One region of the Pseudoalteromonas sp. NCCP-2140 genome, then DNA from elsewhere that is predicted to be linked to it. Evidence: predicted binding sites of a transcription regulator. Region 1 holds the regulator's gene; each other region holds the start of a gene.
The links. Region 1 encodes FliA, which starts transcription of late flagellar genes. Its sites were predicted from a motif close to CTAAAGNTNNNNNNNNNNNNGCCGATA; they were not measured.

Region 1 (3,279 bases):
AAGACACTTTAAAAAGGTTCACCTAAGTGGCTGTATCTTCACTAAATTGGATGAATCTTTAAGTTTAGGTGAGATTATTAGCATAGCGATTCAAAATCGCCTGCCAATAGGGTATCTTACTAACGGTCAGCGCGTTCCTGAGGATATTCGCGTAGCGAATGCTGAAAAACTAGTGAAAAAAGCTGAACAATTGTATTTAAAACGAGCAAAAGCACAACATTCAAGACGTCAAGCAGTAGCGTCGAACACAGTAGGGATGTATGATTAACACAGTATTAGATCAAGCAAGCGGCCTGCGCAAAATGAATCAAAATAATAATAGTGGCGTTAAAGTTATCGCTGTTACTGGCGGTAAAGGTGGAGTGGGTAAAACCAACGTTTCACTCAATACCGCAATCGCATTAGGTCAGCAAGGAAATCGTGTATTAGTATTAGATGCCGATTTAGGTTTGGCAAACTGTGACGTAATGCTTGGCCTTCGTGTTGAACGTAATTTATCTCATGTTTTGTCAGGCGAGTGTGAGCTTGACGAAATTCTTGTTGAAGGCCCTGCGGGCATCAAAATTGTACCAGCGACGTCTGGTTCACAAAGTATGGTTGAATTAACGCCATCTGAGCATGCAGGGCTTATTCGCGCTTTTAGCGAGTTAAACACCGAGTTTGATATATTAATTGTTGATACCGCCGCAGGTATTTCTGACATGGTATTAAGCTTTTCTCGTGCAGCCCAAGACGTTGTTGTGGTTGTATGCGATGAACCTACCTCAATTACTGATGCTTACGCACTAATTAAAGTGCTTAGCCGTGAGCATGGCGTATATAAATTTAAAATTGTTGCCAATATGGTGCGCAGTTTGCGTGAAGGGCAAGAATTATTTGCTAAACTTTCAAAAGTAACGGATCGTTTTTTAGATGTTTCAATGGAGTTGGTAGCAACCATTCCTTATGACGAGAACATGCGTAAATCTACGCGACGTCAAAAGGTGATTGTTGAATTATTCCCGAACTCTCCGGCAGCGGTGGCGTTTAAAACATTAGCAACAAAAGCAGTTAAGTGGCCGATCCCTAATCAACCGTCTGGCCATTTAGAATTTTTTATTGAAAAACTAGTAAACGGCTAACTATGACAACATCGGTGAATAAAGCGATGGGATATCAATCAGCACAGAATTTAAATGCGATTGTCGAAAAACATGCCTCTTTAGTCAAAAAAGTGGCATGCCATCTAATTGCTCGTTTACCTGCCAGTGTGCAACTCGATGATTTAATTCAATCAGGCATGATAGGCCTAATTGAAGCGTCAAAAAACTTTGATGCTAGCAAAGGTGCTAGTTTCGAAACCTTCGCTGGAATTCGTATTCGTGGTGCGATGTTAGACGAAATTCGTAGAGGTGACTGGGCGCCACGCTCTGTTCACCGAAATGCCCGCCTTGTGGCTGAAACCATTGCCGAATTAGAAAGCTCTTTAAATCGTGAGCCCAAAGATACTGAAGTCGCTGAAAAACTTGATATTACGCTAGATGAGTACCATCATATTCTACATGATGTAAATTCGAGTAAAGTATTAGGTATTGAAGATTTAGGTGTAGATGAAGACGTTATCACACCAGTAGGTCAGGATTTAGGACTAGACAAACCGTTTAATAACGTTAAAAATGAGCGGTTTAACCAGTCTCTATTAACGGCTATCCAATCGTTACCAGAAAGAGATGCTCTCGTTTTGTCTTTGTACTACAACGACGAAATGAACTTAAAAGAAATAGGACACATACTCGATGTTAGCGAGTCGCGTGTGAGTCAAATACATGGTCAGGCGATGATTAAGCTCAAAGCAAAAATCAATGACTGGATTAATTAGTAGTAAGTAAATAAAGGTTCAAACCTCACCGGAGGATGTTTTGGATAAAAACATGAAAATTCTTGTTGTTGATGATTTTTCTACAATGAGACGTATCATTAAAAATCTATTAAGGGATTTAGGTTTTACCAATGTGCAGGAAGCTGACGACGGTTCAACAGCATTGCCAATGCTACAAAATCAAGAATTTGATTTTGTTGTAACAGATTGGAACATGCCTGGTATGCAAGGTATTGATTTGTTACGTGCAATTCGTGCTGATGATAGCCTTAAGCATATTCCTGTTTTAATGGTGACAGCTGAAGCGAAAAAAGAACAAATTGTTGCTGCTGCTCAAGCAGGTGTAAATGGCTATATCGTTAAACCATTCACTGCTGCGACACTTAAAACCAAATTGGAAAAAGTGTTTGAACGTCTAGGTTAATCTAAGGGGAGAGGCTTATGTCAGCACTTGCTGCGCCTCAAATAAGTTTAGAGCAAGCTCGTCAACTTGTTGAGTATCTTGAAAATGGTGAACAAGAAAAAGCGGATAAGCTCATTCTTGACGCTGCATCAAAAGAACAATCAGAGTTGTTTGCTGAAGTCGGCAAATTGACGCGTCAGCTTCATGAAGCATTAAAAAACTTTGATCTAGATACTCGTCTCACTGATTTAACTACCGACGCGATCCCAGACGCTAAGCAGCGCTTAAATTATGTTATGGAAATGACAGAAAGCGCCGCCAATAAAACCATGGATGCGGTTGAAGCAAGTTTACCTATAGCGCAACAACTTGCTGATGAAATTGCCGCAATCAAACCTACGTGGGATCGTTTAATGAACCGAGAAATTGAACTCGGTGAATTTAAATCGTTATGTCATAGCTTAGATAAGTTCATGAATAACTCGCATACCAAAACCGATGAGCTCCAAGGTTTGATGACTAATGTGCTGATGGCGCAGGATTATCAGGATTTAACCGGACAAGTTATTCGCCGTGTTATTGAGTTAGTGCGAGAGGTAGAAGACAGTTTAATTAATCTCTTAACTGTGTTTGGCAGTCAAGAAGATGGTCATCAACAACAAGAAAAACAGGCCATAGAAAAAGCACCTGCAACAAGTGACACACTAGCAGGTCCTGAAGGGCCAATTATTGATAAAGAGTCTCGCGATGATGTTGTCTCAGGACAAGATGAAGTCGATGATCTATTATCAAGTCTGGGCTTCTAAGAGGAGAGTAGCTGCATGAGCTTTGAAGTCGATGAAGATATATTACAGGATTTCCTTGTTGAAGCAGGAGAAATCTTAGAGCTTTTGTCAGAGCAATTAGTTGAGCTTGAAAACAACCCAGAAGACAAAGATCTATTAAACGCCATTTTTAGAGGCTTCCATACTGTTAAAGGTGGTGCAGGCTTCTTAAGCATGACTGAGCTTGTAGATGC
Region 2 (3,279 bases), 350 kb from region 1:
GAGTTTTCAAAGCTCAGTTGCATCACAGAATCTTGATAACTTACCCCGAATAAGAAATAACAAAATGCACAGCAAATAATGAGTGACAGACTAAAGCGAATGACATTTTCGGGCTTTTCGCCATAACCACATAACATATCTATAAAGCTGGAAGTAATTTGCTTGGTTGAGCCTTTTCGGTATTGCGCATGACGCATTCTTAATTCTTTGTAGGTGAAGTTACCGGCGAGCTCAAAAAGCCCTTGATGTTCAGAGGCTTTTCTTAAATTGCGATATATTTCTTCAGATTGCTCAAATAAGTCTCGTGCTTCATCATGCTGTTTATTTTTACGTGCTTTAAATGCAGCCGCTTCTTGTAATAATTGGTTACCCAATTCGATGTTATCAATTCTGCTGTCGTTGAGCTTAATACCTAGTAAGTTGGTATTTTTTAAATCACAGTAATGCAAACTCGCGCTATGTAAATTAGCTTTCATTAATGAAGCATTGGCTATTTTATTATTAAATAGGTGAGCGCCCGTTAAATTCGCACGATAAAAATTACAATAGGAGAGATCATAACCTTCTTCGTCATCCTGCTTTATTAAGTTAAGTCCTGAAAGGTTCGCTCTTTGCAATTGCAGGCCTTCTAATAAGCCACCTTTTTTTGCATAGCGCTCTAATTTTTGGGTTAGATCTAGCCCTGATTTATCAAATTTACTATCATGCCAAAAGCAAAATCCAGAGCCCATATCTGTTTCTTGGCACTTGTTACCTGTTGGTGAGGTATAACTACAACATGGTTTGTCAGGCATAAAGGTGAAAACTTATTTGTGAGTCATCTTTATAGATTAGCAGCTATTTAGCAGGGTAAAATGGAATCTCTTATTTTTATTAATCGAATTGGCTGACCTTTGTTGGATTACACCCTAAAGCGCAGTAAACGCAGAACCACAGTGGCAATTAAAGTTGCCGAGCAGAAATTGACCGTTTATGCGCCTTTTTATGTTTCACAAACTGAGATTGATGCCTGGTTAAAGACCAAGCAAGGTTGGGTCGCTGAACAAATAGCCAAACAATCCATTCATGCTGAGCGCCGTCAACTACCATTAGTAAACGCCACTATTAAGTTGTTTGGGCAAAACGTGCCGATAGTATTCGCTAAAGGCCCGAAAAGCATGTGGCAACAAGATGCACAGTCTCAGCTTACCTTATCAATATCATCACGTGTCAAACATCAAGAAGCTAACTACCTCGCTTTGCTGGAGCAGTTTTTACATGAAAAGCTTGAGAGCTATATCGAAATGCGTGTTCATGATTATTGTGTACAGATGTCTGAATCGCTCCCTACAAAGCTTAAAATTCAACATTATAAACGTCGTTGGGGCAGTTGTAATAAACGCCGCGAGCTGACTTTTAACTTACATTTAGCAAGTGCGCCAACCTGGGTGATTGATTATGTGGTTGTACATGAGCTTGCGCATCTTTTACATATGAACCATAGCGCTAAGTTCTGGCAACGTGTGAACCAGTATTATCCAAATTATAAAAAAGCCGAGCAATGGTTAAAAGCAAATGGAAGTAGTTTGAGTTGGTAGCTTAAGTTAGCGAGAGCAAAGTTAGAAAGAGTAAAGAGTGGTGGAGGGAGCTGGATTCGAACCAGCGAAGGCTGAGCCGTCAGATTTACAGTCTGATCCCTTTGGCCGCTCGGGAACCCCTCCACACAAATTTTTACTATTGCATCTGGCCCCACTTTTCTAAGAAGGAAAGTGGTGGAGGGAGCTGGATTCGAACCAGCGAAGGCTGAGCCGTCAGATTTACAGTCTGATCCCTTTGGCCGCTCGGGAACCCCTCCAATGCAACGGCGCTGATAATAGCAAACTTATTATTTAAGTAAAGAAAAAAACTAAAGAAAAATGCATAAATGCCGATAACTGGTTAATCAAGAAACTATTTGGCTAAAGACTATGCAAATTGATGGTTTGTTGCTCACAGAGAGCCAACTCGATAATCGTCTAAATAAAAGTGTTCACGAGCACCGCTCTGGAGAATTTGCTTTATTACTAGCAATGCTTTCTCATGATGCGCTCGATTTTAGCCAGTTTCACCTGCCAAAAACTGAATTAAGCAATCCTGAAGTATCTGAATCTGCTTTGCGCACCGAGTTAGGTGCAGGCCCCACACAACCATTAGCTCCCGAACAGTTTGATATGCTGATTGGCCAAGAAAATGCACTTAGACTATTGCAAGGTGGTTTATCAGACATCAGATTACGTCATTGTTTAAACCCAGAGCCATTGAATGTTCGTGATGATAAGCAACATGTGCCGCTAGAAGTGATTGATAACTGTGAGCCTGCAGTTAGAAAACGCTTTTATGAAAAAAATAAACCCGTTGAGCGCCCACAAATCGATGCAGCTGCATTTTATGATAGCCTTACTGACGAGGCGATACATCAACCTCTTCATTTAGCTACAGCTTAGGTATAAGTGGCTTAATCGAAATGTCATAGACTTCGAATACACTAAGAATAAGCTTAGAATAGACTTATATTTAAGTAAAACTGCAAAAAGTACAGCTAAATTAAGATGTGCTTGTTATAATAGCAGTCTATGGCTTAATGCCATTGTCATTGAACCAAGTTACTAGGACTATAATGAAGAAAACATTCACGCTAAACCACGAGAAAATTAAATATCCTCGTATGGTTGATGCAGCCAAGCACGAAGTAAAAAAATACTTAAAACGTGAGCGTAATAAAACACTCCCAGCAGGCGCCGACTATTGGGCGTTTGACTGTAAGTTTGGTGAATCAGCGGATGAGGCCAATGTCGTTCACGTGGCAGATATTAATAAATGTATTAGCGATATTGAAGCAAAACAGCTTACATCGTTTTACGTTGAAATCTTAGCGCGTCCTGCACAGCGTCAACATCAAGAGTTTGACGAAGAGTAATATCCATACTGTTCTGCAGTAATACTCTAATACAAAAAGGGCCTTCAGGCCCTTTTTTAGTTTTCGTAATTAATTATCGCGCAAATGGATCTGCATTAATTTTTTCTATGTACCAATTGCCTTTTTTACGCATCATTTTCACACTGCGCATATCATCAATTTTCTTACCATTAAAATAACCTGTAAAAATTAAATTGATGTTGGCTTTATCGCCATACTGTTCGCGCAAGCTCATGTTAGTCATATCGACTTCAATTACCACTTCATCGTATTGCATATTAACCAGGTTACGAGCGAACTGCCCAGCAGTACCATAAGACTTCATAATACGGGCCATTTTCGGC
Region 3 (3,279 bases), on a different contig from region 1:
CGACGGCTAATGTGTTACCACAGAAAGACGCGTTGGTAGCCGCTGTGTTTAATCATATTCACGGTAAGCGTGCTCGTATTAACGAACTAGCTGATATGAAAGACATCTTTGTTTCACAAGGTGTATCGGCTGAAGATTTTGATAAGTACTACAACAGCTTCTCTGTACGTACTATGGCGTCTAAGATGAAGCGCGACCAAGAGTATTACCAACAAAAAGGTGCTTTAAAAGGCGTTCCAACTTTTATTGTTAATGGTAAATACCGTGTAATCCTAGGTGCGGATTCAGGTATTAGCGATGCGAAGAGCATGGCAGACTTAATTAACTACCTAGCTGATAAATAAGCTTAGTTAGTTGAATTTAATACAAAGCTCCGTTCGCGGAGCTTTTTTGTTGGAAAAGCAAATGCAAAAACTATTAGTTTCAAGCTGTTTGTTAGGAAACCCTGTTCGTTATGACGGGCAATCGCAAAATTTACTCCATCCTGGTTTAGAAGCCCTTAAACAGCAAGGAAGGCTCGTTGCATTCTGCCCTGAAGTAGCTGGGGGCTTACCTACACCAAGGCCGCCTGCAGAAATCAAAGCGGGTAGAGTACTTACCAAAGATGCGCAGGATGTCACAGTGCAGTTTGCTTATGGCGCAGAACAAGCACTTAAGCTTTGCAAAAAGCAGGGCATTCGCTATGCGCTGTTAAAAGAATCAAGCCCATCATGTGGTCGCAATACTATTTACGATGGTAGTCATTCAGGAAAGAAAATTTCAGGGATGGGATTAACTGCAAAGCTGTTAACCGACAATAATATAGCTGTATACAGTGAGCAGCAGTTGCCAGCGCTATTTGCTGCGCTGGCAGATTGATTTTATTTACGTTGTAAAAACACACCTGATTCGATGTGGTGGGTGTAAGGGAACTGATCAAAAATCGCAAAGCGTTTTACTTCATGGGTTTTGCATAAGTGATCAAGGTCACGTTCTAAGGTATCTGGGTTACACGAGATATAAATAATATTGTCGTAGTTCGCAACTAGGTCACAAGTTAGTGTGTCCATGCCAGCACGTGGAGGATCCACTAAGATTGTTTGGCAGTTATAGCTTTTCAGGTCTATGCCATCTAAACGAGAGAAAGTACGTTCGCCTTTCATTGCTTGGGTGAACTCTTCACTCGACATACGAATGATATCTAAGTTCTCAACCTTGTTCTGTGCGATATTGTATTGCGCTGAGTAAACCGATGATTTTGAAATCTCAGTGGCTAATACGCGGTCGAATGAGCCTGCAAGAGCAATCGAAAAGTTACCATTCCCACAATATAACTCCAGTAAGTCATTACTGAGAGGTTGGCAAAGGGCTTGTGCCCACTCTAGCATCTTGATGTTTACTTTAGCATTCGGTTGCGTAAAGCTATTTTCGACTTGTTGATAAATAAGCTCTTTACCGTTTACGTTTAAACGCTCGATAACATAGTCATTACCAATCACTTCTTTTTGCTTACGAGCACGGCCAATAAAATCAATCTTAAACTGTGTGCTCAGTTTTGCTTTAAGCTCTTTAATTGCTTGTAGCCACTGCTCATCTAGTTGTTTGTGATACAACAAGCTAACAAGGATCTCGCCACTTAAGCTTGAAAGGTAATCAATTTGAAACAGCTTACGGCGAAGAACTTCATTGTCTTTTAAGTTTTCGATCATCGCTTGCATCACTTCACCCACTAAAGGTGCTGCAGGGTCAAACTCATTAACGCGGATCTTTTCTTTAGTTTGTTGATCAAACATGATGTGAAACAGTTCTTCACCTTCATGCCAAACACGAAACTCTGCACGTTGGCGGTAATGAATAGGATCAGAGCCGAACACTTCTAATTTTTCGACCCCAAAACGTCGAAACTGTGAGGTGATGCGCTGCTCTTTCTCACTCAATTGTGCATCGTATTGAGTTGTATCAATTTTTATAACCGCCATGGCTGATTACCTTTTATCTCTTAGCTGTATAACGGCGCTATTGTAGGGAGCGCTGAGGATTTGTCTAGTTTTGTTATTTATTTTGGTGTCGTTTTTTTATACAAAAAACTTAAGTTTTGTGGTTTTTGGCCGATAATGAGTTAACCATAACATGGAGTCGGATCATGAAAATTGGCAACCTAGGCTATATGCCTAATACAAATGTGAATAAATACAATGGTAAACAGGCACTGCAGCAGCCTACCATTCAAAATCGTCAAGATAGTTATCAGCAACGCGGCAGAGAGCTCGCGGCAAAAGTTCTTGATGATAAACTTGCTGAGGCACTAGGTTTACCTAAAGCCGAAGAGAAAAAAGATAAACCCTTGTTCGACTTTGAAGAGATCGTGAAAAACGTACTCGACTTTGTTGGCGGTGCACTTCGTAAAGCAAAAGCTGATGGTGCTGATGATGAAAAACTCAAAGGCATGCTAGGTGATGCACGTAAAGGTGTGCAAATGGGCATCGACGATGCGTACGATGAGCTTAAAGAGTCAGGTATTCTTAACGATGACATCGAAGAGGGTATCGAAAAGTCTAAAGAAGGTATCTTTAAAGGTATTGATGAATTAGAAGAAGACTTGTTCAATCCTAAACCTAATGCGGTTTCAGTAAGCCAAGCTCAATATATCAGCTTAAGTAATAACGCAGAGTACACTTTCACCACCGCTGAAGGTGACGAAGTAAGTATTAGCTTTGCTGATGCATACGAAAGCAAGTCTGCAAGCAGCTATAGCAAAAATGGTGACAACGAAGCCTTTGTCAGTGAGTCTTCGCAATCACGTGATTTATCATTCTCGATGTCGGTCAATGGTGATTTAAATGAGCAAGAGCAGCAAGCTATCAATGAATTGATGAAAGACTTACAAAGCGTTAGCGAAACATTCTTCTCTGGTTCATTAGAAGATGCCTTTGAACAAGCTAAAGAGCTTAACTTAGGTAACGAGCAACTCGTTGGCTTTACGATGGATCTGAAACAAACCAAAACAGTAGCAGCTATCAAAGGGTATGAAGAATATAAACCAGCCCCTGAAAAAGAAGTTGCTGAGAAAATAGCGCCATTTAATGACGACTTGAAACAGGCGTTTAATAAAGCGGGTGACATAGGTTTGCAAAATGAACTGGCTGGCATCTTACAGTGGTTAAACCAAGATAAAGAAGAAGTCAGTAAGCTGGTGGATTACACCAAAGCAATGTTTGAGCAAATGAATAAGCTTCGCTCGGCAACAGAAGAAGAGGCTTAGTCCTTTCTTTCTTTTTATAAAGCTGCATGGCAAACTGC

Region 2: a site for FliA is predicted at 1,886-1,912, ahead of NFU46_RS06510 (VC2046/SO_2500 family protein). Genes of this name have one in related genera too.
Region 3: a site for FliA is predicted at 2,067-2,093, ahead of NFU46_RS20100 (DUF5610 domain-containing protein). Genes of this name have one in related genera too.

The regions. Positions count from the first base shown of each region.
Region 1 is NZ_BRCZ01000002.1:229,248-232,526, forward strand. It holds gene flhF (flagellar biosynthesis protein FlhF) at 1-268, shown strand, start outside; gene NFU46_RS04985 (MinD/ParA family protein) at 261-1,121, shown strand; gene NFU46_RS04990 (RNA polymerase sigma factor FliA) at 1,148-1,858, shown strand; gene cheY (chemotaxis response regulator CheY) at 1,899-2,282, shown strand; gene NFU46_RS05000 (protein phosphatase CheZ) at 2,300-3,067, shown strand; gene NFU46_RS05005 (chemotaxis protein CheA) at 3,083-3,279, shown strand, end outside.
Region 2 is NZ_BRCZ01000002.1:574,451-577,729, forward strand. It holds gene NFU46_RS06490 (ion channel) at 1-794, opposite strand, end outside; gene NFU46_RS06495 (M48 family metallopeptidase) at 897-1,577, shown strand; tRNA gene NFU46_RS06500 (tRNA-Tyr) at 1,616-1,700, opposite strand; tRNA gene NFU46_RS06505 (tRNA-Tyr) at 1,750-1,834, opposite strand; gene NFU46_RS06510 (VC2046/SO_2500 family protein) at 1,947-2,462, shown strand; gene NFU46_RS06515 (DUF6172 family protein) at 2,636-2,935, shown strand; gene NFU46_RS06520 (hypothetical protein) at 3,009-3,279, opposite strand, start outside.
Region 3 is NZ_BRCZ01000021.1:1,742-5,020, reverse strand. It holds gene NFU46_RS20115 (thiol:disulfide interchange protein DsbA/DsbL) at 1-344, shown strand, start outside; gene NFU46_RS20110 (DUF523 domain-containing protein) at 406-858, shown strand; gene trmA (tRNA (uridine(54)-C5)-methyltransferase TrmA) at 861-1,958, opposite strand; gene NFU46_RS20100 (DUF5610 domain-containing protein) at 2,123-3,241, shown strand.